DNA from 4 places in the Pantoea sp. C2G6 genome. Region 3 is predicted to be linked to each of the others. Evidence: predicted binding sites of a transcription regulator. Region 3 holds the regulator's gene; each other region holds the start of a gene.
What was found. Region 3 encodes LexA, which represses DNA repair genes until DNA is damaged. Its sites were predicted from a motif close to TNCTGTATGTACATACAGNA; they were not measured.
Positions count from the first base shown of each region.

Region 1: the regulator LexA is predicted to act here: its motif matches at 3,497-3,516, upstream of dinB (DNA polymerase IV).
Region 2: the regulator LexA is predicted to act here: its motif matches at 5,026-5,045, upstream of ACCW71_RS08495 (YebG family protein).
Region 4: the regulator LexA is predicted to act here: its motif matches at 3,403-3,422, upstream of umuD (translesion error-prone DNA polymerase V autoproteolytic subunit).

Region 1 is NZ_JBGMNJ010000006.1:210,048-217,668, reverse strand. Features, by position in the region: gene fadE (acyl-CoA dehydrogenase FadE) at 1-919, opposite strand, end outside; gene lpcA (D-sedoheptulose 7-phosphate isomerase) at 1,169-1,747, shown strand; gene ACCW71_RS10950 (class II glutamine amidotransferase) at 1,799-2,572, shown strand; gene dpaA (peptidoglycan meso-diaminopimelic acid protein amidase) at 2,537-3,283, opposite strand; gene dinB (DNA polymerase IV) at 3,528-4,583, shown strand; gene ACCW71_RS10935 (sugar ABC transporter substrate-binding protein) at 4,669-5,736, opposite strand; gene ACCW71_RS10930 (ABC transporter permease) at 5,762-6,763, opposite strand; gene ACCW71_RS10925 (sugar ABC transporter ATP-binding protein) at 6,760-7,621, opposite strand, start outside.
Region 2 is NZ_JBGMNJ010000004.1:232,199-239,819, reverse strand. Features, by position in the region: gene ACCW71_RS08525 (aldo/keto reductase) at 1-38, opposite strand, end outside; gene ACCW71_RS08520 (arginase family protein) at 316-1,179, shown strand; gene ACCW71_RS08515 (TetR/AcrR family transcriptional regulator) at 1,260-1,832, shown strand; gene ACCW71_RS08510 (DMT family transporter) at 2,372-3,286, shown strand; gene ACCW71_RS08505 (non-canonical purine NTP pyrophosphatase) at 3,561-4,121, shown strand; gene ACCW71_RS08500 (SIR2 family protein) at 4,118-4,912, shown strand; gene ACCW71_RS08495 (YebG family protein) at 5,061-5,405, shown strand; gene ACCW71_RS08490 (Fic family protein) at 5,473-6,597, opposite strand; gene ACCW71_RS08485 (methyl-accepting chemotaxis protein) at 7,114-7,621, shown strand, end outside.
Region 3 is NZ_JBGMNJ010000013.1:26,916-34,536, forward strand. Features, by position in the region: gene ACCW71_RS15920 (UTRA domain-containing protein) at 1-122, shown strand, start outside; gene psiE (phosphate-starvation-inducible protein PsiE) at 192-602, shown strand; gene ubiC (chorismate lyase) at 689-1,201, shown strand; gene ubiA (4-hydroxybenzoate octaprenyltransferase) at 1,226-2,092, shown strand; gene plsB (glycerol-3-phosphate 1-O-acyltransferase PlsB) at 2,155-4,578, opposite strand; gene ACCW71_RS15945 (diacylglycerol kinase) at 4,707-5,075, shown strand; gene lexA (transcriptional repressor LexA) at 5,181-5,795, shown strand; gene dinF (MATE family efflux transporter DinF) at 5,893-7,215, shown strand; gene ACCW71_RS15960 (CsbD family protein) at 7,381-7,593, shown strand.
Region 4 is NZ_JBGMNJ010000001.1:569,275-576,895, forward strand. Features, by position in the region: gene ACCW71_RS02740 (glucose 1-dehydrogenase) at 1-504, opposite strand, end outside; gene ACCW71_RS02745 (manganese catalase family protein) at 580-1,428, opposite strand; gene ACCW71_RS02750 (biofilm development regulator YmgB/AriR family protein) at 1,717-1,974, opposite strand; gene ACCW71_RS02755 (hypothetical protein) at 2,540-2,764, shown strand; gene ACCW71_RS02760 (hypothetical protein) at 2,854-3,141, opposite strand; gene umuD (translesion error-prone DNA polymerase V autoproteolytic subunit) at 3,444-3,863, shown strand; gene umuC (translesion error-prone DNA polymerase V subunit UmuC) at 3,866-5,134, shown strand; gene ACCW71_RS02775 (TetR/AcrR family transcriptional regulator) at 5,623-6,237, shown strand; gene ACCW71_RS02780 (hypothetical protein) at 6,350-6,583, shown strand; gene ycgZ (regulatory protein YcgZ) at 6,622-6,861, opposite strand; gene ACCW71_RS02790 (hypothetical protein) at 7,080-7,352, opposite strand.

The DNA.
Region 1 (7,621 bases), on a different contig from region 3:
TTTCGTTGTCGCTGAGCAGATGATCCGGGTCAGAGAGCTTAAAGGCCAGGCCCAGCACGGTGGCGATCGGAGCCAGCGTGATGTAGCGCTTATTCCAGGTGAGTCGCATACCCAGCACCTGCTGACCCTGCCACTCACCCATGCAGACCACACCGGTATCAGGAATCGCACCGGCATCTGAGCCCGCTTCCGGGCTGGTCAGGGCGAAGCAGGGGATCTCTTCACCGCGTGCCAGCCGTGGCAGATAGTGGTTTTTCTGCTCTTCAGTGCCGTAGTGTTGCAGCAGTTCACCGGGGCCGAGCGAGTTGGGCACGCCCACGGTAATCGCCAGAATGCCGGAGACGCCCGCCAGTTTTTGCAGCACGCAGGCCTGCGCATAGGCGGAGAAATCGAGACCGCCATACTCTTTCTTAATGATCATCGCGAAGAAGCGATGCTCTTTCAGATAGGCCCAGAGTTCCGGCGGCATATCGGCCAGCTCATGGGTAATCTGGAAATCGTTAGCCATGCGGCACGCCTCTTCCACCGGGCCAGCGAGAAACGCCTGCTCCTCGGCAGTCAGGCGCGGCTGCGGATAGTTATGCAGCTTCTGCCAGTCCGGCTTGCCCTGGAAGAGATCGCCTTCCCACCAGGTGGTGCCGGCGTCGATCGCCTCTTTCTCGGTGCGTGACATCGGCGGCATCACCTGCTGAAAGCGCTGGAACATCGGCTGTGAAAACAGGCTGCGACGCAGCGACGGCAGGTTAAACGGCAGCAGGATGATCGCCAGCGGCAGCAGGAGCCACGGCGTCCAGAGATGTGCGACAGCCATCGCTGCGGTCCACAGCAGCAGAATCGCGCTGCTCAGCCGCAGTGAGAGGCGGTGATAGAACAGGGCGCCAATCAGCGCCACCGTGGCAAGTATCGAAACAACCATCATAATGAACCGCTCCGCAAGCAAGTAGTAAGAGGTCTGACCTGTTATGCATAGAGGTTTAGAATAGTTGGCCGCATTTATCAATTCGTTTACATCACAATTACAACCTGTCTCACAAAATCGCGCTGCCGTCGCTTTTTTCATCATCCGCGGCCGGGCGGGGTCGTGCTACGTCATGGCATGAGGCTTTGCGCTGACCGGCCATTCCGTTAAACTTGCTGCGATTAACCTCTCCTAAAAAAGGACATTCCTATGTACCAGGACATCATCCGCTCTGAGCTTAATGAAGCTGCTGATACGCTGAATAAATTCCTCAGCGACGACGCCAATATCCATGCGATTCAACGTGCTGCGGTGCTGCTGGCTGACAGCTTCAAGGCGGGCGGCAAGGTGCTTTCCTGCGGCAACGGCGGTTCACACTGCGATGCGATGCACTTCGCGGAAGAGCTGACCGGCCGCTATCGTGAAAATCGTCCTGGCTATCCGGCGATTGCCATCTCCGATGTCAGCCATCTCTCCTGCGTCAGTAATGACTTTGGCTACGACTACGTTTTCTCACGCTATGTGGAAGCGGTAGGGCGTCCGGGCGACGTGCTACTGGGGCTTTCCACTTCCGGTAATTCGGCCAATATCATTAAAGCGATTGAGGCCGCCCGTGCGCAGGGAATGAAAGTGATCACCCTGACCGGCAAAGATGGCGGTAAGATGGCGGGCAGTGCTGACATTGAAATCCGGGTGCCTCACTTTGGCTATGCCGATCGCATCCAGGAGATCCACATTAAAGTGATCCACATCCTGATGCTGCTGATCGAAAAAGAGATGGTGAAGTAACAGCGTTGGCCTCCCGCCTGACGGGAGGCGTCCTGATTTAAGGCGGTGGCTATGTGCGAATTGCTCGGGATGAGCGCCAATGTTCCCACGGATATTTGTTTCAGCTTTACCGGACTGGTTCAGCGTGGCGGGGGAACCGGGCCTCACAAAGATGGCTGGGGTATTACCTTTTACGAAGATAAAGGCTGCCGTACCTTTAAAGATCCGCTGCCGAGCTTTAACTCACCGATTGCGCGGCTGGTGCAGGAGTATCCGATTAAATCCCATTCGGTGGTGGCGCATATCCGTCAGGCGAACCGGGGACAGGTGTCGCTGGAGAATACCCATCCCTTTACCCGCGAGCTGTGGGGCCGTAACTGGACCTATGCCCACAATGGTCAGCTCAAGGGGTATCGTCAGCTGGAGACCGGCACATTCCGGCCGGTGGGGGAGACCGACAGCGAAAAGGCGTTCTGCTGGATCCTGCATCAGCTGGCGACGCGCTACCCACGCACGCCGGGCAACTGGCCGGCGGTGTTTCGTTTCATCGGGGAGCTGGCCGGGACGCTGCGGCAGAAAGGGGTATTTAACATGCTGCTGTCAGATGGCCGCTATCTGATGGCCTTCTGCTCAACCAATCTGTTCTGGATCACCCGCCGTGCCCCCTTTGGCCGGGCGCAGCTGCTGGATCAGGATGTCGAGGTCGATTTCCAGCAGCACACCACGCCGCATGACGTGGTGACAGTGATTGCGACGCAGCCTCTGACGGCCAATGAAACCTGGCAGCGGATTGTGCCAGGCGAGTGGGCGTTATTCTGTCTTGGAGAGCGCCAGGAAGGAGCGTGACGCCGCTTCGGGATTGGTTAACACCGGTGCCGGGCTGCTGTTCATCACATACCTGCCGCTGGCGACATTCACCGTCGGCGGCTGGTGATATTTAGCAAAGTAAGCGTATCCCGGCTGCAACTGCTGCCAGAAACTGGCATCGCTGGAGTAGCGGTGGCGCTGCATGTTGCTGTCGGTCATGCGGAACGGGAAGATGCTGATGCTGACATCCTGCTGGCCGTTACGCAGCGCCGCGTTCACATAGGTAAAAATCTCATCCATATAGGCGTTGGTCATGGCATAGCAGCCAATCGACTTACAGTCGCCATGAATCATCAGGTAGTTGCCGCTGTAGCCCTGATTGCGGTCATACTGATTGGGAAAGCCGATATTGATCGCGCGATAAAAGCGGCTATCGGGCTTCAGCTGATTCAGCTTCACGTTATAAAAACCTTCCGGGCTTTTGAAATCGCCTTCACGACGTTTCGGGCCGAGGCCGCCAGAAAAGTTACAGATGCGGTAGGTATCCAGCAGACGATATTCGTTACCGATTTTGCCGTACAGCTCCAGCGTCCGCTCTTCCTTGAAGATCTGGATATAGACCGGGGTGCCGAGTAACTGCTTCTTTAATTCTTTGCTGACCGGTGCCGCCTGCTGCGCGGGTTCGGGTGTCATTGCCATGCTGAGGGCTGGCAGTAAAATCATCGCAAACAGGAGTGCGATTTTGCCCATGCTGTGTGTACCTTGAGGTGAAGAGAACATGACGCAAATTGTGCGTCTCTGCTTGCATTATCGGAACAGTCCGCTACCGCAGCGCAACATTAAACATTGTCTGTTTTTTTAGCAAGACGGTCGCCGCGAAATTAACGCTTTCCTCAACAGAATACGGCCAGATTTTTGTAAACTTTAATGGCATCTGCGACAGATATTGCAGTTACCTCTGCCAACTGTATACTTATCCAGTGCTGGAGGGGGTATGCGTAAAATCATTCATGTCGATATGGACTGTTTCTATGCCGCGGTGGAGATGCGTGATAATCCCCGATTGCGCGACATCCCGATCGCCATTGGCGGCAGCCGCGAACGGCGCGGGGTGATCAGTACCGCCAACTATCCGGCACGTAAATTTGGCGTGCGCAGCGCGATGCCGACCGGTATGGCGCTGAAGTTATGCCCCCATCTGCGCCTGCTGCCAGGACGCTTTGACGCCTATAAAGAAGCCTCGGCGCAGATCCGCGAAATCTTTACCCGTTACACCCCGCTGATTGAACCGCTCTCACTGGATGAAGCCTATCTGGATGTCACCGACAGCCCGCACTGCCACGGCTCCGCCACACTGATAGCCAGGGAGATCCGCGCCACTATCTACCGGGAAACCCGGCTCACCGCCTCGGCCGGTATCGCCCCGATTAAGTTTCTGGCTAAGATCGCCTCCGATTTAAACAAGCCCGACGGGCAGTTCGTGATCACTCCGCCAGAAATGGCCGGCTTTCTGCTGACCCTGCCGCTGGCGAAGATCCCAGGCGTCGGTAAGGTGTCGGCAAAGAAGCTGGAAGAGATGGGGCTGATAACCTGCGGTGACGTGCAGCAGGCGGATTTAGCCCAGTTGCTGAAGCGCTTTGGCAAGTTTGGCCGGGTGCTGTGGGAGCGCAGTCACGGCATTGATGAACGCGGCGTAATCGTCGAGCGGGAACGCAAATCGCTGGGGGTGGAGCGCACGCTGGCGGAGGATATTAGTGACTGGGATGCCTGCCTGGAGATTATCGATTTTCTCTATGAGGAACTCGATCGCCGCCTGACGCAGATCCGGCCCGACAAACAGGTGGCGCGTCAGGGGGTCAAACTGAAGTTCAGCGATTTCCAGCAGACTACTCAGGAGCACATCTGGCCGGTGCTGAACAAAGAGGACATGATTGCTATCGCCCGCAAAACCTGGGATGAGCGTCGCGCCGGGCGCGGCGTGCGGCTGGTGGGATTGCACGTCACGATGGTCGATCCCCAGCTTGAGCGGCAGTTACTGCTGGGACTGTAGTGCGGTTACAGGGTCAGCCTCACCGAACGGCGAGGCGGTGGGGCGGAAGCGGGCTTTACGGCCCGCGCCGCAACCTGACGCGTGATTACTTCTGATATTTCGCCGCGAGCGTGGCAAACCAGGGGGCCACGAAATCTTCATTGCCGCCCCAGCCGGGAACGATCTTATTCAGCGACGCGACGTTGACCGCCCCTGGCTGGCTGTTAAGCTGCTGCTGCGAGATTGACGCCGCTTTAAACTGGTAGCTGGCGGGGGTCTCTTCCCCGGCGATTTTCTTCGCCACCAGACGCATATTCACCGCGCCGATAGTTTTCGGGTCCACCGCTACCGTCTGCACCCACGGGCTGTTTTTCTCACGCATCAGTTGTAGATCCTGGTTGGAGACATCGATGCTGTAGAGTTTAATTTCGGTGCGTCCGTTCTCCTGGAGCGCTTTGTAAGCGCCCTGGCTGAAGGCGTCCCACGCTCCCCAGATGGCATCGATTTTCCCTTTCGGGTACTTCGCCAGAATCGCACCAATCTTGTTGGCGGTATCACCCTGAACGTCGCTGGAGACCGCGCCAATCGACTCCAGCTGATGAATGCCCGGATTCTCTTTCAGCAGTTTTTCATACACCACCTGACGGCGCTCCATCGGCGGGAAGCCGGCAACCCACAGCTTGACGATGTTCGCCTTGCCATGAAAATCGCTGATGAGCTGGCCCAGCGACAGCTGCGCCAGTGAAGCGTCATCCTGCGCGGTAACGGTGACGCCCGGCACTGGCGTGTCAACTGGGGTATCAAACACCGACAGTTTAATGCCCGCGTCGGCGATGCGCTTGACCAGATCGCTGGCGTAGGGCGCTTTACCGTGCGACAGCACGATGCCGTCATACTTCTGGCTGATCGCCTGATTCACGAAATCCTGGAAGCGCGCGTCGTCGCCGTTGCTCAGAAAGGTGCTGACCTTAAAGCCGAGCTGGCGACCCTGCTGAATCGCCCCGGCGACAAACTGGGTGGTGTTGTCATCGGAGCCGAGGTTGCGGATCACCGCGATGCGGATCGGCCCGCTGTGACTGGCGATAGCCGCGGGCACCGGGGTTACCGTTTCAGCGAAGGCGGCGCTGGCGTTCAGCAGGCTCAGCGCCAGCAGCGAAAGGGTTATTTTTTGCATGGTGATTAACTCCGGTAAGCGCGCCTCAGCGGCGCTGGATATAGGTTATTGCCAGTGCCAAAGCCAGCACCAGTCCTTTAATAATGTCCATCGCGTAATAGGGAACCGAGAGCATCACCAGGCCGTTCTGCAACACGCCAAGGATCACCGCGCCGATCAGCGTTCCCAGCGCGTTGGGTTTGCCTGAGCCCGCCAGCGAGAAGCCGATCCACGCGGCGGCCACCGCATCCATCAGGTAGCCCCCTCCGGCGTTAACCTGCGAGGAACCGATGCGTGAGGCGAGCAGAATGCCGCCCAGACCGGCCAGCAGTGAGGCGATGACGTAAGCCAGCACCCGATAGCGGGTGGTGCGGATGCCGGAAAGGCGCGCCGCTTCAGGATTACCGCCCAGCGCATACATCCGGCGGCCATGTTTGGTCAGCGACAGCGCCAGCTGTGCCACCACGGTAACCACCAGCATAATAATGACGATGGTCGGGACCTGACCCAGCAGGCTGAAGGCAGGCGGAATGGTGCCTTCCGCCATATCGCCGCTCGGCAGCACCATGTTGGTGGTGATCGATCCGCCAAAGCTGTAGGTCATCGCCACGCCCTGAATCACAAACAGCGTCGCCAGCGTCGCCAGCATGTCGGGTATACGCAGGATCACAATCAGGAAGGCGTTAAACAGCCCGACCAGGGTGCAGAGCGCCAGGGTGATCAGGATCGCGCTGGTGGTGCCGAAGCCGTACCAGACAAACAGCGAGATCACCAGCGCGTTGGCCAGCGAGGCGGTCGAGCCGACCGAGAGATCAAAACCGCCCACCGTCAGCGAGATCGAGACGCCGATCGCTATCACCGTCACAATCGCAATCGAGCGCAGGATATTGATGATGTTATTGGGTTCAAGGAAGCTGTCAGAGGCGAGGCCAAAAGCGGCGATCAGGATCACCACCGTCAGCAACATGCCCCATTTATAGAGAAAGTCGAACAGCTGGTGACGCCACGGTGACGCTGGCAGGTTCAGGCGGGTTTCTTTGCTGCTCACGCAGGGGTTCCTCCGGTGGAATAGAGCAAAAGCGTCTCTTCGGTAACGTCGCGTGCAGCCAGTTCAGCCACAATGCGTCCATCCCAGAGCACACAAATCCGGTCGCACAGACCGACCAGTTCAGAAAATTCACCCGACGCATAGATAATGCCTTTGCCTTCCCGCGCCAGGCTGTCGATCAGAGTAAAGAGTTCGGTTTTGGCCTTAATATCAACGCCTTTGGTCGGCTCATCGAAAATCAGTACGTCGGCGTTGTTGCGCAGCCATTTACCGATCGCCACCTTCTGCTGATTGCCGCCGGAGAGACGGCGCAGCGGCTGTGCCGGACCGGTGGTGCGCACCTTGAGCCGCTGAATGACCTGCTCCGCCCAGCGCCAGGCCTGGCGATGACCAAACAGGCTCCAGCGCGAAAAAGTGTCGTCCGCGCTGACGCTGAGGTTCATCGCCACCGACTCATCAATAAAGATCCCCTCTTTGCGCCGCTCTTCCGGCACCAGCGCCATGCGGCGGCTGACGGAGTCGTGCGGGGAACGGGGCCGCCACGGCTGACCATGCAGCTCCCCCCGGCTGACGCGGCTTTTGCTGGCACCAAACAGCGCCTTGCAGAGTTCGGTTTTACCGGCACCGGCCAGACCCGCAATCCCCAGTATTTCGCCTTTGTGCAGCCGCAGCGAGATAGCCTGTAGCCGCTGTTCATCGTGCAGATCCTCTACTGACAGCAGCACCGCGCCGGATGTGGGCGCGCGCCGGGCCGGGAAAATATCGGTGAGCTGATGGCCCAGCATCTTCTCCACGATCTGCTCGCCGCTCAGCGCCGCCATCGGGGCGCTCTCAATCAGCCGGCCATCGCGCAGCACC
Region 2 (7,621 bases), on a different contig from region 3:
GGCATTTCAATCCCATTGTTGAGTTTTACTTTTTGCATGACGCTCTCCTTCAGCGGTTATGTCGCCTCAGCATAGCGTCGGATGATTTATTTGATTAGATAGGGTAATTAGCTAGGGCTTATTAATTTCATTCATTAATCGCGATTGGCCTTTATCTGGCACTCCCGCTTGCGTCAGTAACCGATGCCACCCATAATGAATGAACGATCATTCATTATGGGTGGTGCTCTGATTATTCAGGTTATGCTTTAGCGTATGCGAAGCAGGACCGTACAGGGGCAGATCCCGCTCTATCACAACTCTGACAGGCAGCAAATGACCATGAAAACACTTCGGCTTATATTCCCTCAGTGGCAGGGCGGAGATAACCCACCTTATCACCTCGGCTCTCTTCTGCTCTCCTTCCTCGCACCGGAAGCAACAGGGCCAGTGGAGCAGGTTCCCGTCTCTTTGCCTGGCCCTGATCCGCTGACGGAAGTGGAGGGCATTACCGGTAAGCCTCAGCTTATCAGCCAGCTGAAGGAGGCCGGGGCACTGATTGCCAGTCATGATCCTGACGCACTGGTGGTGTTAGGCGGTGACTGTCTGGTTTCTCTGGCGCCCTTTGCGCATCTGTTGCAGAAATACCGGGATAAGCTGGGCGTGCTTTGGATTGACGCTCATCCTGATGTACAAACTGCCGCGCAGCATCCCGATGCGCATGCCCATGTGCTTAGCGCCTTAATGGGGGAGGGAGACCAGGATTTAGTGGAACATGTACCATACAAACTCTCCCCGTCAAAGGTGATGATAGCGGGCATTCACTCCCCGCTCACCTATGAAGCGGATTATCTCTCCAGCCATCAAATTGCTACCTTAACCCCCGAACAGTTGAAAAATGACGCAAGTGAGATTACTGAATGGATTGCCCGGGAGAACATCGAATATCTGGCTATCCATCTTGATCTGGATGTTCTGGACCCGACGTTGTTCCGTTCTGTGCTTTTTGCCCGGCCAGGCAGAGGCGAGCATGACTTCGGAGACGTAGCCGAAGGGAGGTTGACCATTGAGGAGGTGCTCAGACTGATTAATCAGACGACCGCTAAAACAGAAGCGGTTGGCCTTACGGTGGCTGAGCATCTACCCTGGGATATGCTGAATCTGAAGAACCTGCTCAGCGCGTTGCCGCTGATGACGTAACCACACCGGTTGTCGCCTGGCTGGTCGCTGGCGTTAAAGCGCGGTAAAGTTCCGGTAGAGATCCATAACTTAAGGCCGTCATGTTAAAGGACACTGAAACTTACCATAAGCTGATCACCGCCGCCGCTGCCTGTTTTGCAGAAAAGGGCTTTAGTGCAACCAGCGTGCGCGAAATTTCCACCCGTGCCGGTATCAGCCAGGGAGCAATGTATACCTACTTCAAAAGCAAAGATGACTTGATACGGGCTATCGTGCAGGAAGAGCAACATTCAGCGTTGGCAGCGCATGAACAACCCTATAGCGGCTCCTGTTTTGATCGTGTTTGCGAGCAGGTAGCGTCCTGTATCAGCGATGTGGGTTATCCGGTGACGCATCACCTCTGGGTTGAGATAATGGCTGAGTCAGCCCGCAACCTGGAGCTGCAACAGGCGTTTATCAGCAGTGATAAGATCATGCGACAGAGTCTTGCCAGGATGATAGAGAACGGCATAACCGCAGGGGAGTTCCGGCAGGAGATTAATCCTGAAGAAATCACTATTGTCCTGTTTGCTTTCATGGATGGCCTGATTGCCCGTAAGGCGATTAATCCCCTGTTTTCCTTCAGCAGGGATGTGCCGATGTTCAGGGATTTAATGGGGAAGTTACTGAAATAACGGCTTCGATGGTTTGCCAGTAAGTTTGTCTCTTAACGCATTATCAAAGGCACCGCTGCTGTTATTATCGCGGTGCTCTTTTCAACATTCTCCTCACAGGGGTAGGTTATTACGCCTGAGAATTAATTGATATTGTAAATATATTCCCGCGCAATAATGCATATTTTTACTCTGTTAATTATGAAGTTAAATAATCAGCGTGCCTTTATCCTTTAACTCTCAAAGAGGCTGTAAACATAAAAAACACATTCACCAAACAATATTAATACATTTCATTTTTCTTAATGAGATCGGGTTGACAGAATAAAACCAGGTGTCGATAGAATAGTGACACTACTGCGTGATATGTATCACATAAAAACGCGCATAACGCTCTTATTCTGTTTCCGGCCTGCGGGTAAGAACATGGTTTAACCCGTTATAAGCGATGCTACCCTCTTTTTCCTCTGTACCCATTGCTTATAGAGTCTCTTATCCAGAAACCAGGCAAGTAGCCCGGAGACCTTCTCCGGGCCTTTTTATGTAAAAAGAGGTGATGTGTGGCCTATTTACTGCTGGCTCTGGCAGCAATTTTCTGGGGCGGTAATTATGTTGTCGGGCATATCCTGGTTCAGTATGTCGATCCTTACGGCCTGAGCCTTATCCGCTGGGGAGGGACGACCCTGCTGATGCTGTCGTTATACTGGCGGCGGTTTTGGCTTGATTTCCCGGCTATGCGAAAAAATATCGGTATCAATACCTTATTGTCATTGTTAGGTCAGGTGAGTTTTCCATTAACCTTATATATCGGGCTTCAGTACACCACCTCACTGAATGCTGCTATCTATATCTCCAGCACACCATGCCTGGTGCTGCTGATTAACCATTTTATCTTCAGAGAAAAAATATCCTCACGAAATATTATTGGGGTTATAGCCAGCACGGCAGGGGTTCTCTATCTGGCTTTTTCCAGTGCGGCCGGAAGCAACTCTCTACAGACATTTGGCTGGGGTGATCTCCTGACCATAGTTTCTGCGCTGAGCTGGGCTTTTTACTGCGCGTTTTTACGCCTCAAAAACAGCACGGTGAAAAATACCTCCTTCGTCGCTTTCAGCTCTCTGACTGGCACGCTGATTCTGGTACCCATGTTCGGTCTGCACGTCGCCTTTTCACCGGAATACCGGGGTATGATCTATTCGGTTTCGCCATCGGTTATTGCTGGCATTCTCTACCTGATTATCTTCCCTTCCTGGCTTTCATACGTCTTCTGGAATAAAGGGGTTTCCATGATAGGTACGACCCGCAGTGAAATTTATACCCATCTTATTCCGGTTTCGGGAGGGCTTATGGGCATCGTTTTCCTGGACAACGAGCTAAAAAGCTATCACCTGATTACGCTGCTACTGATTGTGTCTGGTATTGTTTGCTGTTCAGTAAGAAAGAAAGCCACGCTCAGCCCGCGCCAAATGGAATAATCATCCGCTGACAGGGTTTTGTTAATGTCCCTGTCTCCCGGCCCGTCGTCGGGCGAGCGGGCAGGTTAAGCGGCTGAGCCAGCACTGTAACGCCCGATCCAGCTGTGGCCTTTACGATGTCATGCTGACGTCAGCGACGACAGGGCTATTCCCATCCGCAGGCCGCCTGCTGAAGACGGAATTGGACTACACTCTCCAGCGTTAGTGCTTTATCCTGCCCGCCTGTTGCCGTTAAAACCTCACTACGTGGCGGAGTCATTAAACTGGAAGCCCCATGAAAATCAGATTCCTTTCTGCCAATGAGCAAAAACTGGCGGAGGTACGCAAAATACTTGAACCCGTAGGGGTCGAAGTACTGCCTATCGCCCGTCGCATCGAAGAGATTCAGACTGAAAACGAGCTTGACCTGGTGCGCGACAAACTGACCAAAGCCTTTTCGCTGATTGGACGGCCGCTGTTTGTGGAGCATACCGGCCTTTATCTGGATGGCCTGAACGGTTTGCCCGCGGGGCTGACCCGTATCTTCTGGAACCGGCTGGATGCCGAGCGCTTTACCGCGCTGGTGCAGGGGCTCGACAGCCAGGCTGTCACAGCCAAAACGGTGCTCGGCTACTGTGATGGTCGCAAAATGTACCAGTTCTCAGGTGAGCTGCGCGGCACCATTGCGGCAAAACCGGCCGGTACGCGCGGTTTTCAGTGGGATTGCGTGTTTATCCCGGAAGGGTATGAGCAGACATTCGCAGAGATGGGTGAACTCAAGAACGAGATCTCGATGCGGCGTATTGCGCTTGATCGCTTCGCCACCTTTTTAAAGACCGCACGGGGAGTGGCATGAAACCTGAACTTAAACGCGCCTATGATTCCGGCAAACTAATTCTGTTTGCCGGAGCCGGGATTTCACGCAATTTTGGCTTACCTGAGTGGCATGAACTGATTGCCCATCTCGCTCACGAGCTGGGCTACGATCCGAAAATTTTCAACACCTACGGTACGCATCTCTCGCTGGCGGAGTATTACAAACAGAAAAAAGGCTCGCTGGGCCCGCTGCGCAGCTGGATGGATCGTGAATGGCATCGCCCCGATATTGATGTCCGTACCTCTGAAATTCATACCATGATCACCCAGGGTAACTTCTCGCGTATCTACACCACTAACTACGATCGCTGGCTGGAAGCGGCGCACGACGCGCATGGCGTGCCCTATTACAAAGTGGCGAACGCCGCCGATCTGGTCTCGCTGACGGAAGACAAGCGCCATATCATCAAGCTGCACGGTGACTTCGATGATGACACCTCTATCGTGCTCGATGAGAGCAGCTACTTTGAACGCCTCTATTTCGACTCGCCGCTCGACATCAAACTGACCCATGACGTGATGGGCAATTCAGTGCTGTTTGTCGGCTACAGCATCAGCGATTTCAACATTCGTCTGCTGTTTTATCGCCTGACCAAAATGTGGAGCCGTACCGGACTGGCCACTGCCCGGCCAAAATCGTACCTGTTCACCAATCGCAATAACCCGGTGGCAAAAGAGGTGCTGGGACAGTGGGGGATCGAGGTCATCGTCTCGGAAGAGGACGATCCGCGTAAAGCGCTGGCGACTTTTCTGGAAGAACTGCTGGTCTGATCCGCTCACCCGCGACGAAGCAGAAAAATAAAAAAGCCTGCGCCCGGATAAGGTTACTCCGCACAGAATGGATAAACTCCAATCTCTGCTGGCAAAGCATAACCGGCATGATATACTGTATGTATACACAGTACCTGAGGGCGAAAAGATGGCTGTTGAAACAAAATTTGTAGTAGTCAGAAAGGGTGAAGAGAAGATGACGTTTGCCAATAAGAAAGAGGCGGATGCCTACGACAAAATGCTCGATATGGCCGAAGCCTTCACTGACTGGCTGTTACAGCATCAACCCGCGCTGGAGGAGTCTCAGGCGGAAACCCTGGGCCTGCTGATCGCTGAGCAGAAAGAGGCGGTTCAGCATATTCTGCGCACCAGCAAGCTGCCGGAAGCGGCGGTCACGGCGAAGCAGCAGCCTGAAGCCGTCGCTGAAGATCGCAGCGATGAACCGGCGGAAGAGCCTGCCGCGAAGAAAGTCCGTGCGGTTAAAGCAGCCTGATTGACCTGACGCCGGAAGCGATCCTTCCGGCGTTGCTGTATCTTCCGCCGTTGCCCACCGATTGCGGTTACGCTTCCCCGCTGTTTACCTGATACCGGGTGCTTCTGCCGCCGCCTTCCAGCCGGTAAAGACAACCTTTTTCCACCAGGTCAGCCAGATGGCGGGTGGCGGTGGCTTTACTCACTTTCGCCACCTTCTGATACTGGCTGGCGCTGATCCCCGCTTCGAATCCCTGCTCACCGCCATCTAACAGCCGGTTAAGCACTTTTATCTGCTCCTGACTCAGCCCGGTCCCCTGATGCCGCAGCCAGAAGCGCGCTTTGATCTGCGTGCGATCGATGATGCTGATCGCCTGTTGCAGGCTCTCATCCAGTCTGTCCAGAAACCACACCAGCCAGCCGGTGATGTCGAGCCCGCCTTTTTGCGTCTGCTCCAGAATGCGGTAGTAGTCTGCACGCTGCGCCAGGATGGCGGGCGACATCGCATAGAGCCGGATGCTCTGACTGTCAGCCTGCGCCAGCGCCAGATCGGTCAGTGCGCGGGTAATACGGCCATTGCCATCATCAAAAGGGTGCAGGGTGACAAACCACAGATGGCAGATGGCGGCGCGCAGCAGCGGGTCGAGCATCACATCCTGCTGGCTGCGGTTGAACCACTCAATAAAAGCGGCCAGCTGCGATTCCAGCCCGGCGCGCGGCGGCGCTTCAAAGTGCACGGTGGGCCGATCGATCCGCCCTGAAATCACCTGCATCGGCTCGCTGCCGCGCAGCGTACCGACGCTCAGGCGCTGCACCGTCCATTCATCCGCCGGGAACAGCCAGCGGTGCCACTGATACAGACGCTCCAGCGTCAGCGGCTGGCTGCGGTTATTGATGGCATCAAGCATCATGGCGGCCAGTCCTTCTGAGCGATCGGACACCGGATAGGGCTGATCTTCCGTAACGCCTAACCGGCGCGCCAGCGATGAACGCACCGACTGCACGTTGACTCTCTCCTCTTCGATGGCTGATGAAGAGAGGATATTGCTGAGCAGGGTATCAAGCGTCCGCGCCTCATCATCGCTTTGCAGGCTGGCGCGCCCCAGCAGCAGACCTCGCTGCTGTTGTAAATGCCGCAGGCGCGGCAGAAGTGCCGCCTCCTGCCAGTGAAAATCAGGCCAGCCAGCCTGTTGCCAGATCCAGTCGATATACATATTCGGCTCACAGAAAGAGAGATGAGCCGAATAATGGTGCGTATTCGGCTCACATAATGAGCCGATAGTAGCGGATTATCGGCTCACAGGCTAATGCGGCGGGCAAAAAAAAGGACCCGAAGGTCCTGTTTACTTAGCGGGAGAACACCATAAAGGTGTCTGAATAGTAGTGAATAATCCAGGCAACATAGACCAGCCAGATAATCACCCCTGCTGTTAATCCTGTTTTACCAATCATTGAACTTCTCCACTTCAATAAGGGCCTGCGGCAACGGTTTACATAAACTGACAGGAGTAGGGGGTGGTCGTGTTGTTTTAGATCAAAAAAAGCCAGTTCATTACCGCTGTGTTAATCCTTTCGCGATCAATGTTACTGATAAGTGCTAATCAGGGGTTCCTGCTCTCCCTGAACGGAGAGGTAACTAAAGTTCAAAAAAACGCCGCCGATAGATGATCTCAGGAGCAGCGTAACTACAAGGCGGTAATTGAAGAGGGTAATTTCCGGGGGAGAACACTATGGCCAGTCAGTTAAAATATAAGAAAAAATTGAGCACCCGTGCGCAGATGCTGATTATGGGTGGTTTGACCATTATGCTGGGATTTACCGTGACTATCGGTGTCCTTAGCTGGCAGTCAGCAAAAGAACAGAAGGTACTGGCAGAGAATTATCTGCAACAGATTGCGCAGAGCCGGGCCCTACAGGTGCAGCAGGAGCTGACTCATGCACGCGATGTGGCCAATAATCTCGGACAGAGCGTGATCGCCCTGCCGCACGCCGCTATCAGCGATCGCAAAGTGGTCGATAAGGTCATGGAATATGCGCTGCGCGCTAACCCTGACTACCTCTCGATGTCGGTGACATTTGAACAGAATGCGTTTGATGGCCGCGATGCCGAATTTGCCAAATTGCCGGGTGAGGCACCACAGGGCCGCTACGCCTGGTTTGTGGATCGCGACACGGCGGGCAACTACGTTATGCATCCGTTAGATTCCTACCTCACGCCAGGTGATGGGGATTACTACC
Region 3 (7,621 bases):
TGGCAACCGGCAGTCCGGGTTTGCTGATCACCCGCATCAACCGCAATCAGCAGAAAGAGGTGATTGACTGCGACTGCGAATACTGGCGCTACGATGCGCTCTGTGTCGATGTGGAAGCCTGAGTGGATATTGTGATTTGCGTCACACTCGCGCATGATAGCGCGCGCGAATAACTGCTTTTAAGGCGCGACATGAGTGACAAAAATCCCTGGGCCCGCAACCTTGCCACGCTACTGCAATGGGTGCTCAATCTGGGCCTGCTGAGTCTGGCGATTATCCTGATCGTCTTTCTGGGCAAAGAAACCATCCATCTGGCCAACGTGCTGTTTAATACCGGCGAGCAGGCTTCCTCCTATCTGCTGATTGAGGGAATTGTCATCTATTTCCTCTATTTCGAATTTATCGCCCTGATTGTGAAGTACTTTCAGTCCGGCTATCACTTCCCGCTGCGCTATTTTGTCTATATCGGTATCACCGCGATTATCCGTCTGATTATCGTCGACCATAAAAACCCCTTCGATACGCTCTGCTATTCTGCCGCGATTCTGATGCTGGTGATCACGCTCTGGCTGGCAAACAGCAACCGCCTGAAACGTGAGTAATCTCCCTGCCGTCTGCTATGACGGCAGGTGTTCCCATCGCGTCTCTGCGCTAAACTACCCACCTGAAAATGATTGGGAGTAGTGCTATGTCGCAAGACGCGCTCAGCTTATTACGTGCGCTTAACTGGCTGTCTCCGTCGCAGGCGACGCTGGCGCCGCCGTTGCTCGACTGGCTGATGGAAGAGGATTCGATGACGCGCCGTTTTGAACAGCACTGTCAGCGGGTCACGGTTCAGCCGCTGCGGGAAGGCTTTATTGAGGCCAGTGAGTTGGGTGAGGAAAGCGCGTTGTTGCCAGACGATGAACGCTTCTGGCTGCGCGAAATTCTGCTCTACGGTGACGGAGAGCCGTGGCTGGCGGGCCGCACTCTGGTGCCGGAAAGCACCCTCAACGGGCCAGAGGCGATGCTGCAACAGCTGGGCACGCGCCCGCTGGGGCGTTATCTCTTCTCCTCTTCGACGCTGACCCGCGACTTTATTGAGCCGGGGCAGGTTGAGGCGCTGTGGGGACGCCGCTCGCGTCTGCGTCTCTCCGGCAAGCCGCTGCTGCTGACTGAACTTTTTTTACCGGCGTCGCCGCTCTATCGCGATTTAGCCTGAGGATGTGTGGTGCAGAGTTTAACTATGAATAAATGGCGCGCTTACGCTCGCCTGATGCGTATCGATAAGCCGATTGGCACGCTGCTGCTGATGTGGCCGACGCTCTGGGCCTTATGGCTGGCTAAAATGGCGATCCCGCCATTGCCGGTGCTGGCGGTGTTTGTCGCCGGGGTGTTTGTGATGCGCGCGGCCGGCTGTGTGATTAACGACTACGCCGATCGCAAAGTGGATGGACATGTGGAACGCACGAAGCATCGTCCGCTGGCCAGCGGCGCGGTCAGTGCCGGAGAGGCGAAGCTGCTGTTCGTGATCCTGGCGCTGGTGGCTTTTGTGCTGGTGCTGACCATGAACCTGATGACGATCATGCTCTCGGTGGTGGGACTGGCGCTCGCCTGGGTTTATCCCTTTATGAAGCGCTACACCCATCTGCCGCAGGTGGTGCTGGGGGCGGCGTTTGGCTGGGCGATCCCGATGGCCTGGTCCGCAGTTAGTGAGTCCTTACCTCTGGTCTGCTGGCTGGTATTCTTTGCGAACATCTGCTGGACAGTGGCCTACGACACCCAGTATGCGATGGTGGATCGTGACGATGACCTGAAGATTGGCGTGAAGTCGACGGCGATTCTGTTTGGCCGTTTCGACAAGCTGATTATCGGCCTGCTGCAACTGGCGACCCTGCTGCTGATGGCGCTGGTAGGGATGATGCTGCATCTGAATGGCGCGTTCTACTGGACGCTGTTGCTGGCCGCCGCGCTGTTTGTTTATCAGCAGAAGCTGATCGCGCAGCGCGAACGTCAGCCCTGCTTCCAGGCGTTCCTGAACAACAATTATGTCGGGATGGTGCTGTTTCTCGGCGTACTGATGAACACGCCGCCGTTCAGCCAGATTTTCTGATAGCGCGTTTCAGGCATAAAAAAGGCGACCGCATGAGGTCGCCTTTTTACTGTGTACTATTGTCAGTCGTGTGCCACAGCCGTTTCAATCGTCATGCGGACATCGCTGGTCACCAGGTCAGCCAGGATGTGCCAGGTCGCCAGGGTCTGCGACACGTCAGCATCACCTTTATCGCTGATATAACCCTCATCGCGCAGCGTCAGGACCAGTGAGGTAAAGACCGCTTTGTCGAAGAACTCCGGGGCGTTGATACCGTGCAGCACCGACAGGCGCTGTGCCAGCGTACGGCTCTCTTTCTCCAGCGTGCCGCGGTTGATCGTCGGCTTGGCGCTGAGAATCGAGAAGGTGATGGCATAACGCTGGAGCGTTTCCCGCACCCCGGCCGCCAGCAGTTGCAGCGTACGGTAGCGGGCGGCGGTAAAGCGCAGTTCACCCGCTTCGCGCGTAATCAGGCCCTGACGCGCCAGCTCCTGACAGAGTTCTGCCAGCAGTTGCGGCAATTCGTCACTCTGCCAGCGCAGGAACAGCTCGCTCTTCAGCATCGGGTAGATCAGGCTCACCTGGCGCAGCAGCTCAGCTTCGCTCAGCGCCTGATGCTGCTGAACAATGGCGGCAATCAGCGACGGCATCACCAGCATGTGATGAATATTGTTGCGGTAGTAAGTCATCAGCACTGCCTGCTCACGCGGCAGAATGATGATGTCGCCGATGCTGTCCTTTTCGCTCTCAAACTTATTCATGCCCAGCGCGTGATCGAGCAGCGCTTCTGCGGAGAGATCGGGAACGGTGGCATTCGGCGAATAAGGCACGTTGCGCAGCAGCTGGGTATAGCACTCCAGCTGCTCGATCAACTGCTCGCGGGTAAGTGAGCGCTGACGTGAGGCGAGCAGGGCGGTCACACAGAGGTTCATGGCGTTGGCCGCGCCCGCTTCATTGATACGCACCATCAGCCTGGCGGCAATATCGTTGACGGTCGGCGTTAACCAGCCCGGACGCTGCGGTTCGATCGGGTCCACGGCGTCACGCCACTCCGGCACGCGCTTGTTGAGATAGTTGACCAGCGGCAGCGGTTCGCCAAAGTTCACGTAACCCTGACCGAGATTGCGCAGCTTGCGTAAGCCACGCACCATCTGCATAAAGCCCTCTTTCTCTTTGGCCGCGCCGCGCAGCTCTTTGGCGTAAGTGCCCACTTCCATCACATGCTCATAGCCGATGTAGATCGGCACCAGGGTGATAGGACGGTTGCCACCGCGCAGCATCGCCTGGAGCGTCATCGCTAAAGTGCCGGTTTTAGGATCGAGCAGGCGACCGGTGCGTGAACGGCCCCCTTCGACAAAGTACTCGACCGAATAACCGCGGGTGAACAGCTCGCCAAGATATTCGCGGAACACCGTGGCGTAGAGCTTGTTGCCTTTAAAGGTGCGGCGAATAAAGAAGGCGCCCAGCCGACGGAAAATCGGGCCGGCTGGCCAGAAGTTGAGGTTGATGCCCGCCGCAATGTGGGGTGGCACCAGGCCCTGATGGTAGAGCACATAGGAGAGCAGCAGATAATCCATATGGCTGCGATGGCAGGGCACATAGACAATCTCATGACCATCCTGCGCCAGCTGGCGCACCTTCTCGCCGCCGTTAACGTTGATGCCCTGATAGAGACGACTCCAGAGCCAGCCCATTACGCGGTCGGTGACGCGAATCGCTTCATAGGAGAAATTGGCGGCGATCTCTTCCATCATATCCACCGCGTTCTGCTGCGCTTTCTCATGGGAGATTTTTTTGCTGCGGGCCTCATCTTCCACCGCCTTTTCAATCGCTTTGGATTGCAGCAGGCGATTAAAGAGATCCTGACGCGCCGGTAAGCGCGGACCCACCGCCGCCAGCCGCTGGCGGGCAAAGTGAATACGCGCCACACGCGCCAGTTTCTGGGCGATCGACTGATCGGTGCCATGTTCGGTCGCCATCCGGCGCAGTGACACCGTTGGCGAGAAGCGGACAAAGCTGTCGCGTCCGTGCCAGATCACCGCAAAGAACTTCTGTACGCCGTTCAGCACGCGCAGGTGAGGCGTTGGCTCGCCCTGAACCTCACGGCCTGGCGCGCGGCCAAACATCACCGTGACCGGCAGCATCTGAATATCCAGCTCGGGATTATTGCGGTGCAGGTCGAGGTAATCGTGAAAGATCTTCACCGACTCCACGCTGGGCACAAAATAGGGGAAGACACGCGGGCCATCGTGGATAAAAACGTGGCGCGGCAGCAGTGAGCCATCAATCTCCAGTGGAGAGAGCGGGTCGGGCAGATGGTGCCGCAGACACTGCGCGCGTAAAGTCAGTAAGTCAGCCTTCGAATCATAAGGCAGAACGTACATAATAGGTCGGGTCGGATCCAGACCATGTTCAGAAACGGGATCGGCCGGAATGGCCTTACTTTTTACCAAAAACGACAGTGGTAAATTAAGCAGTTTGTAATAGAGTTTACGCCAACCTGACATAGACAACATGAAGCCTCTTGTTAGCAAAGCGCCGCAAGCATACCAGAAAGCGCAGCGAAGATCTGTGGTGGTGCCAATTGCACGCAGCCCAGACATTGACGTCAATCCGAAGAAAGGGTTCCCACATCATGGCAAATAATGCCACCGGTCTTATAAGAATCGTGAAAGCCGCAGGTTACTCATGGCAGGGGCTGCGTGCCGCCTGGCAACATGAAGCGGCGTTTCGCCAGGAGGCGCTGGCCGCGCTGGTCGCCATTGTCGTGGCCTGCTGGCTGGATGTGGATGTGGTCTCCCGCATTCTGATGATAGGGGCGGTGGTGCTGGTGGTCATTGTTGAAATCCTCAATAGCGCCATTGAAGCCGTGGTTGACCGCATCGGCCAGGAGCATCATCCGCTGGCGGGCCGGGCAAAAGATATGGGCTCGGCGGCGGTGCTGATCAGCATCATACTGGCACTGTTTGTCTGGATCGCGCTGCTCTGGACACATTTGCGATAAGCCTTCCAAAACCGCGCTGGGAGCGCGTTTTACCTGACAATCGGTTTCCATTTCGCCAATACCTGTATATACTCACAGCGACTGTATAAACAACCAGGGGGCGGGATGAAAGCATTAACCAGCAGGCAGCAGCAGGTCTATGACCTGATTCGCGACCATATTTCTTCGACGGGCATGCCGCCTACACGTGCGGAAATCGCCGCGCAGCTGGGCTTCCGCTCGCCGAACGCGGCAGAAGAGCACCTTAAAGCGCTGGCGCGTAAAGGGGTGATTGAGATTGTTTCTGGCGCTTCACGCGGCATCCGTCTGCTTATGGAAGAAGAGCCCTCTGAAGGCTTACCGCTGATTGGCCGGGTGGCTGCCGGTGAACCGATCATGGCGCAGGAGCATATCGAGACCCACTACAAGGTGGATCCGGGTCTGTTCAAGCCCTCAGCCGACTTCCTGCTGCGCGTCAGTGGAATGTCGATGAAAGATATTGGCATTATGGATGGCGACCTGCTCGCGGTGCATAAAACCCAGGATGTGCGCAACGGTCAGGTTGTGGTTGCCCGCATCGACGATGAAGTAACAGTGAAACGCTGGAAAAAGCAGGGTGCTATCGTGCATCTGCTGCCGGAAAACAGTGACTTCGACCCGATTGTGGTCGACACGCGCGCGCAGTCGCTGACGGTAGAAGGTCTGGCGGTGGGTGTGGTGCGCAACGGCGAGTGGCTCTGATTCTGATGCCCGCGTGCATTCGCCTGCTCTGATGCTATTCTGTCTGCCCTAATTTTGTCGCTGCCTCTTCGCAGCGACACTGAGCACGGAACGGCGAATGCGCTTTATTACGGCAACCGATAAAAACCTCTGGCGGCTCGCGCTGCCGATGATCCTTTCAAATATCACCGTTCCCCTGCTGGGTGTGGTCGATACCGCCGTTATTGGTCATCTCGACAGCCCGGTCTATCTTGGCGGGGTTGCAGTCGGGACCACTGTCACCAGTTTTCTCTTCATGCTGCTGCTGTTCCTGCGGATGAGCACCACTGGCCTCACGGCACAGGCGTTTGGCGCTGGAAATAAGCCCGCGCTGGCCCGTGCCCTGACGCAGCCGCTGCTGATTGCGCTGCTGGCTGGGCTGCTGTTTATCGCGCTGCGCTATCCCATTATTCAGCTGGCCACCCATCTGGTGGGCGGCGATCCTGAGGTGCTGAAACAGGCGGCGCTGTTTATTCAGATCCGCTGGCTGAGTGCGCCGGCTACGCTGGCTAACCTGGTGATCCTCGGCTGGCTGCTGGGCGTGCAATACGCCCGCGCGCCGGTCATCCTGCTGGTGGTGGGTAACCTGGTCAACATCCTTCTCGACCTCTGGCTGGTGATGGGTCTGCACTGGGGTGTGGCGGGCGCGGCTACCGCCACGGCGCTGGCGGAGTACATCACGCTGGGCGTCGGTGCGGTGATGGTCTGGCGGGTGTTAAAACTGCGCGGCATCACCATGGCAATGCTGAAGCAGAGCTGGCGCGGCGACGTTCAGCGCCTGCTGCGGCTGAACCGCGATATTATGCTGCGTTCTTTGCTGCTCCAGCTCTGTTTCGCCTCGCTGACCGTGCTGGGCGCGCGCCTCGGGCCGGACGTGGTGGCGGTTAACGCGGTGCTGCTGATGTTTATCACCTTTACCGCCTATGCGCTGGATGGCTTTGCCTATGCGGTGGAAGCCTTTGCGGGAGAAGCGCATGGCGCAAAAGATGGCAGCCAGCTGCGGCTCGTCTGGCGCTCTGCCTGCCGTCAGGCGGTGGTGGTGGCGCTCTTTTTCTCGCTGGTGTATGCGTTTTTTGGCCCGCAGATTGTCACGCTGCTGACCTCGCTTGAGACGTTGCAGCAAACTGCGGACCGCTACCTGTTCTGGCAGGTGGTGATGCCGCTGATCGGCGTCTGGTGTTATCTGCTGGATGGGATGTTTATCGGCGCGACCCGCGGGCGCGAGATGCGAAACAGCATGGTGCTGGCCGCGGCTGGCTACTTTCTGACGCTGCTGAGTCTGCCGCTGCTGGGCAACCACGGGTTATGGCTGGCGGTTACGGTGTTCCTCGCGCTGCGTGGCCTCTCCCTGTGGCTGATCTGGCGCAGGCACTGGGTTCAGAACAGCTGGTTTGACGCCTGAGCGGGCGGGCGCTGAGCGCAGCGGCTACGGATTATTCTGTATTATTCCGTCATCCTCGTTTTCATGACTACAATTAACTCTATACGGCGCAGTTAACCAGCGCTTTATAGCGTTATTTTGCTGTGTCGCGAAATAAACATTAAACCCGAGGATGGGAGGTCTGCTATGAATAAAGACGAAGCCAGCGGCAACTGGAAACAGTTCAAAGGCAAAATGAAAGAGAAGTGGGGCAAGCTGACCGATGATGATATGCAGGTCATCGAAGGGAAACGCGATCAGCTGGTCGGTAAAATCCAGGAGCGTTACGGCTATGCGAAGGAAGATGCAGAGCGTGAGGTAACGGACTGGGAAGGTCAGAACAAAGACCACCGCTGGTAAACCTCAGCAGAGGATTCCTGCCCGCCGG
Region 4 (7,621 bases), on a different contig from region 3:
ATGCCGCACGGCCGCTTTGGTAATATGGAACATCGCATAAATATTGGTTTTCATCGTCCGGTCAAACTCGTCGTCGCTGATCTCATCCAGCGATTCCCGCGTCATCTGATAGGCCGCGTTGTTGACCACGATATGGATCTCACCAAACACTTCTGCCGCTTGCTCAACAATCGCAGCACAGTGGGCGGCGTCGGTGATGTCGCCGGGAACCAGCAGCGCCTTCTGACCTGCCGCCTCCACCAGCCGGGCGGTATCCTGGGCATCTTCATGCTCATCAAGATAAGAGATCAGTACATCGGCACCCTCACGGGCAAAGGCGATGGCAACCGCGCGGCCAATGCCGGAGTCGCCGCCGGTAATAATGGCTTTCTTACCCGCCAGCCGGCCTGACCCCTGGTAACTCTCTTCGCCGTGATCGGGCTGAGGCTGCATCGCGGTGGTGCTGCCGGGCCAGTTCTGCTGCTGCTCCGGGAACGGGGGCTGTGGACGCTGAGTGGATGACATCAATATTCCTCCTTAAAAACAGGCCGGTCAGGGCCACAAAGCGCGGTCCTGACCGGGGGTGTAGTGCGGGATGAATCAAGGCTTCGGCGGTGTCACGCCATCAATCTGCTCTGACTGCGCGCCTGAACCGGGACGGGCGTTACCCAGCACCGGCTCCTGACCCAGCATCTCCGGCTGCTGTTTCGCACTGAACTGGCCGTGGCCGTCGTAAGCCGGGCCGTTGCTCCAGCGACCTTCCGGTAGCGGTTTATCCAGCGAGGTGTTCAGGCAGTAATAGGAGTGCTCCTGCGCCTCATGCTCCTGCGGGAAGCTGTTCGGGATCGGCAGGGAAGCGTTCAGGCCACCCATCTCTTCGATCACCGCCAGCCACTGCTGCTGGTGCATGGTGTCACGGGCGATCAGGAACGACAGGAAATCCTTCATCCCTTTATCTTCGGTCATGTTGTAGAGGCGGGTAGCCAGAACGCGACCGGTGGCTTCAGCGGTAACGTTAGCCAGCATGTCAGCCGCCACGTTGCCAGAAGCGTAGATGTGACTCATATCGAAAGGCATGCCGTTGGCGTTCACCGGCATCGCCGCCAGACCGGAGGAGAGGATGTGGCGCGGATTCATACCGCCCAGAATCGCATTGACCACCGGATCTTTCGCCGAGGCCTCCTGGTAAGAGAGCGGTGCCCCTTCCAGGTTCAGCGCCACGGCGTGGCCCAGCATTTCGATATGGCTCAGCTCTTCGGTTGCGGTGGAGATCAGCAGATCCCGAATCCGCGCATCGCCACGCGCGCCCATGGCCTGGAAGAAGTATTGCATCGCCACGCGAATCTCACCTTCGACGCCGCCGATGGCTTGCTGTAACAGCATGGCAAACTCGGGATCGGGCTTCTCTACACGAACCGGGAACTGCATTTTTGATGAATGATGAAACATGGTTATTTTCCTCGTCTGTGTTTGCACCTGATGCAGAAAAGCCTGGACACAGATACCCCAGAATGAAAGCGGAACGAGAGAGATTAAATTGAATTTAAGGGGGATTAAGCGGTAAAAAAGGCGAATAGCAGAGATATATCTGGTCCGGCAACTGAGGCGTGCGGACCGTTAAACCGCGGGCTGATGGCGTTACGCCGGGCCAATAAAAAAGCCCCGTTGAAGGGGCCGATTCCGGGAAGGAAAAGCATCCGTGCGAATTTACGTTCCGTTACAGACAGACACAGGTTTTTAGCTGTTACTGTTGGCCGACGCGCTCTGCAAAACATGTTCCAGCGCCTGTCGGTAAATATCCTGTTTAATCACATCACGCTCGCTTTCGAGGCGATGAATCAGGCCCAGCACAACGTCCTTATCAGAGACGTGCGCTTTGGCATGGGCGAGTTCGGCATGAACCGCGGCAATGACCGCTTTTTCAGTGGTAAGCGCTTTGCCAGAGTTCATGAAATGTTCAGAAATCTGAGACTCTGTAGTCAATGTTGTTTGCATGTCAGGCCTCATAAGAAATAGGGGGAAGAGTGCGTCGGTTCAGGTCCGGTCAGCGGTTGACGCAAAAAAAATGCATCTGAAGGTGGAAATCCACAACACCTTCAGATGCGGTGCAAAGCACCTTTCGTTACAAGTGATTTAACATCACGAGACAAAGTTATACAAGAAATTGAAACTTGTACAATGAAATTTGACAAAATGTGTCTGGTCGGTGGTGTATCTCAGATGCATGTTTACAGGCGGGCGGTGAGGTATTGATGTTTATATTATTAAATACAGATAGTTAACTTTATTGTCGGATTGCGCAGCGTTTTCCTTACCGCGTCAGTGCGGTTTTTCTGAAAGCGATCTGGCGAGTAAAAAAGCGTTTTTCAGGTGCCGGTTATAAAAAGCTGTACAGGTTTTGGTGTAAAAGAATCCCCTCCGTTAACCGGTCTGCTGCAATCTTATCCGTCTGAGCGGGCGTACGGCATAATTCACTTCCCACACCCGGTGCAGAAGACTAAGGTTGACGCCTTACTCATCGCAGTTACTCATCACGTTTATTCATTACAAGGAAAGGATCATGGTTAACGACTATTTCGCGCTTCCGCCTGCGGGTATTACGCCAGAACAACATAAACGCTCAGTGGCGGTCGCTGCGGCGCTTGCCGTGGCAAAAGAGTCGGTCAGCGCATCGACCGGGGCCACCGGCTCAAAAGCGGCCTGGGATTTACAGGCGGTCGCCAATGAAATCGCCAATCTGGCTGACGCCATTCAGGATGCGCTGGAGAGTGACAGCGAGGTGTAACGAGCGGCCGCCAGCTGGAAAGGCGGGGCGGGGCTTTCTGTGGCAGCGCGCCGGTAAAGCCCGGCAGCATGGCGCTGCCGGAGGCCTGGTTATTCTGCTGCCGGCGGTTCATATTTAATGTACTCACGCAGGGCGTCATGGATCGCCCGGTTATTTCCCTCTTCCAGACCGCGTTCCGCATATTCTTTCGCCAGCGCCGCCAGCACATCGTCAAATTTCCCTTTGTAGTTGAGATTATTCAGCGCAATTTGCTGACCGAGTATCGCTTTTAATACCGTGGTCTCGACGGTTAATTGCTGCACGGCCGCTTCAAGCTGTTTGATTCGATCGTTCTCTGTCATCGTCACCTCCATGATTAAAAATCGCAGAATAGCCATGCGGCGTTCAATATTCAAACCCTGTCAGAGGCGCGACAGCCGTTGTCAGATTTTCCTTAAGTAAAAACAATCAGCTGGCCGATCGATAAGGACCGTTACTCTGTCGCGCCGGTGATAATAATCTGTGGCTGCGGCACAAATAACCGCTTTCTGCTGAATATGACGCCAGCGGCAAAAAAGCGCTGAAAAAAAAGTACATAGCCATCAACCCCTTCGCTTAAACCTTTTCCGTTGCGCTTGATTAAACGGGTAATTCAATATTACTGTGTTTATATACAGTAATAACCAGAAGGAGTGAAAAGATGGAATTCATTAAACCAGCGGACCTTCGCGCCGCTATGCCGTTACCCCTCTATATCGAACGTGTGCCGTGCGGATTTCCCTCGCCAGCTCAGGATTATGTTGAGCAGCGCATCGATCTGAATGCGCTGATGGTACAGCGTCCGAGCGCCACCTATTTTGTCCGGGTCAGCGGCGAGTCGATGATTGAGGCGGGGATAAATGACGGTGACATGCTGGTGGTTGACAGCTCCCTGACCGCCGCGCATGGCGATATTGTGGTCGCCGCCGTCGAAGGAGAGTTCACCGTTAAGCGCCTTCAGCTTCACCCCTGCCTGCAACTGATGCCGATGAACACCAAATTCAAGCCGATCGCTATCCAGACCGAAGATGCGCTGGAGGTGTTTGGCGTAGTGACCTTTGTAATTAAATCGACCCACTGACTATGTTCGCGCTGGTTGACGTCAACAGCTTTTACGCTTCATGCGAAACGGTTTTCCGGCCCGATCTGAAAGGCAAGCCGGTGGTGGTGCTGTCGAACAACGACGGTTGTGTGATTGCGCGCAGCGCCGAGGCGAAAGCGATCGGCATTAAAATGGGCGCGCCCTATTTTAAAATGCGCGAGGAACTGACACGCCATGCCGTGCAGGTCTTCAGCTCGAACTATGCGCTTTACGCCGATATGAGCCACCGGGTGATGACGATTCTGGAAGAGATGGCGCCGTCGGTGGAGATCTACTCCATCGACGAAGCCTTTCTGGATCTGACCGGCGTCGAAAACTGTATGGCGCTGGAGAGCTTTGGTCAGCAGGTCAAAGCGCGGGTGCACAAAGAGGCTCACCTGACGGTAGGGGTCGGTATTGCGCAGACCAAAACGCTGGCCAAGCTCGCTAATTTTGCGGCGAAAAAATGGCGTAAAACCGGTGGGGTGGTTGACCTGTCAGATCCGGTGCGACAAAAAAAGCTGCTGGGGCTGATTGAAGTGGCTGAAGTCTGGGGTGTGGGTCGGCGTCTCAGCCAGCGGCTTAACGCCATGGGGATTATGACGGCGAAAGATCTGGCCGATCAGCGTCCTGATACCATTCGTAAGCAGTTCAGCGTGGTGCTGGAGCGCACCGTCAGAGAGCTGCGTGGCGAATCCTGCCTGGAGCTGGCGCTGCTGACGCCGGTGAAACAGCAAATCATCTGTTCACGTTCATTTGGCAGCCGCATCTCCGACTACGGTCAGATGCGGGAGGCGATTTGCGCCTATGCGGAACGCGCCGCCGAAAAGCTGCGGCGGGAGAAGCAATATTGCCGCCAGGTCGGGGTGTTTGTGCGTACCAGCCCCCATGCGGCGGGCGAAATCTTTTATGGCAATCAATCCACCGGCCAGTTGCTGATCCCGACTCACGATACCCGCGATATAATCCGTGTCGCCGTGGCGTGTCTCGATAATATCTGGATGGAGGGACATCGCTATATGAAGGCGGGTATCGTGCTGGGGGACTTTTTCAGTCACGGCGTAGCCCAGCTCGATCTGTTTGATGCGTATCAGCCGCGGCGCGGCAGCGAAGTGCTGATGCAGCTGGTTGACACCCTTAACCAGAGCGGCAGGGGAAAGCTCTGGTTTGCCGGGCAGGGGATCAACAAAGAATGGGCGATGAAGCGCGACATGCTGTCACCTGCGTATACGACGCGCCTGAGCGATATTCCTGTTGCCCGACTGTTTTGACGGCGTCTGAACGTGACAGACTGATACGGTCGGCAGAGCAGGGCACAACGGCTTATCGGGCTCCGCTTCAGGTCAATGACCCTGGAAAAACAGGCAATACAGAACCGAAAGTCGGTGATGTGAGTGTCTCTGTAAGGTCTCTACTGCCTTACCGAAACCAGGCTTGTTTCAAATCTTTCCACTAACTTATTTGCGATTTCGGTCAAAGCGCCGGGCTGGGATAAAACCGCACTGTCACGCGCTATCCACACAGGTGTGGCCTGTAGAGGAAACCTGACGTTACCTATGCGGAAATATTTCCTGGCAGAATCAGCATAGAGGAATCACCAGGCGTGCACCCATTCATCCACAATCACGCCTTAGCCAGGCTAACCACTCCCTTAGCTAGCCCGGCGCGCGGAGCGGCATCGCCTGTACTTATTACCTGTCGCTGAGATAGAATCCCCTGTTGATTTTAACGGGAGCCTGCTCCCCCCTGGCCGGTAACGATGATCACAATAGCCACAGCGCATAAAAACAGAGAGCGGGGACGCCCCCGGGAGTTCGATATTGAACAGGCTCTGGATCACGCCATGATCGTTTTCCGGCAAAAGGGCTATCACGCAACGTCAATGACCGATCTGAGTGAGGCGATGAGCCTTTCGGCGGGCAGCATCTATAAGGCGTTTAAAGATAAACACTCGCTGTTTCTGCTGGTGTTTGAACGCTATCTGCTGCTGCGTAATGCTGATTTACGTCGCAGACTGCTGCCCTGCACCAGCGGACGGGAAAAAGTCACCGAACTGTTGCAGTTCTACCTGGATTCAGCACGGGCGGTGGAGGGACGACGCGGCTGTCTGGTGGTCGCCAGCGCGATTGCCTTGCAGACGCTGGATAAGGCGCTGGCGCAGCGTATTGATGAGGTGGTACAGCGCAACCAGCGTTTTCTGGTGTCACTGCTGGAGCAGGGGCAGCAGGATGGCTCCATTACCGCCACGCTTGATAGCGAAGCGGCTGCTGGCGTGATCCTCTGCATCGCCTTTGGCATGCGGGTGGTCGGCAAAGTGGGCGATATTGCAGACGAGCAGCAGACGCTGGCTCTGGCGCTGAAGGTGCTGGATTAATTTAATGAATTAGGAGGTGATCGCTTCCTAATGCCGGAATCACAACCCTGTTCGTCAGCGCTGCATTAAGCGAGTCAGCGTCCGGCTGAAAAGAGGGAGCAGGCCACAAAGGATGGGTGCGGTAGCCCGTCAGGGAGAAGAAGTGACAGATGATGAGCTGAACATTGATGATGAGATGCGTGCGTTAATTGGCAAAGTCGTTTCACGCCTGATTAAGCCCGATGCCGCGCTTGAGGTTCATGAGATTATCAATGCACTGCACCATTTACGGGTACGCTCACCCGACCATCAGATCCGGCTTACCTGTCAGAAAGCCATGCGCCTGCTGGCGCGTAAACTTCACTGACCAACTGCACGGGCAGTAAAAGCGGACAGGCGTCAGGATTAACGGCCAAACAGCAGGCTGATCAGCACGCGATAATGGCGCTCTTCTTCTTCGGTAGAGGCGGTTTCAAGGCGACGCAGCAGTTTGGTGCAGATCGCTTTACGATTGATGTTATGACCGGCGTGCAGAATTTCCATTATGACCTGTCCCAAAGTCTCCTGCTGTGAGGGCAGGCTCGCCGCGTTAAAATAACGGGCAATATCGTCTGCCGTCTGCGGCAGTCTCTGGTTCGGGTACATAGCTGGGTTCCTGGTCAGTGAGGAAAAAACGATCGTCTGGCGGTAAATCTATACAAAGAATCAAAGTCTGTATAGATATTTTCAGCGTGACCGGTGGGAAGCGCTGTTTTCAGCACGGGATGCATAAAAAACCAGTCGCTGGCGCAGAGTATGGCAGGATAAAAGAGAACAAACGGGCACCCGAATCGGTGCCCGTGGCAGAGCGACTCGCCAGAAAATCAGCGGTAATCTTTCAGCGTTACCGGGGCTTGTCCGGTCACTACCAGCCAGTTCAGTTCGGCGCGTTCGCGGGTTGAAGATTCAATAAAGCCTTTGAGCCAGTGGCGGGCATCGGCAATCTGCGCCACGCGATCATCGTTACTCTCATTCTCAGCCATGATCCCCAACTGACGAATCAGGGAGACAAGGGTAATCTCCTGCTCTGCAAACGCCAGATTAATCGCTGCTTCACCAAGAATCTTATGGCCGATAGTTTTGTCGTGATAAACCATTGCTGCCTCCTGAGTGCATTGCTGAATAACGATATAAAGAGTTTAGTTAAAGCTTCTCTATAGCAAAAGTTAAAATCCACAGGCAGTTCCTATCAAAATCATCAAAAAATAAACTGAACTTTTGAGCGAAGAAATAAGCGGTTCATATCACAGGATAAAGCCAGCGCTGATTTTTTTTACAGAGGATCTTTAATCGGTGGGGTGGGTTAAAAATAACAGGCTTGCCTGAAATTGCGGTAAGGAAGTCAGGTTTTTTATTCGGTCGCGAT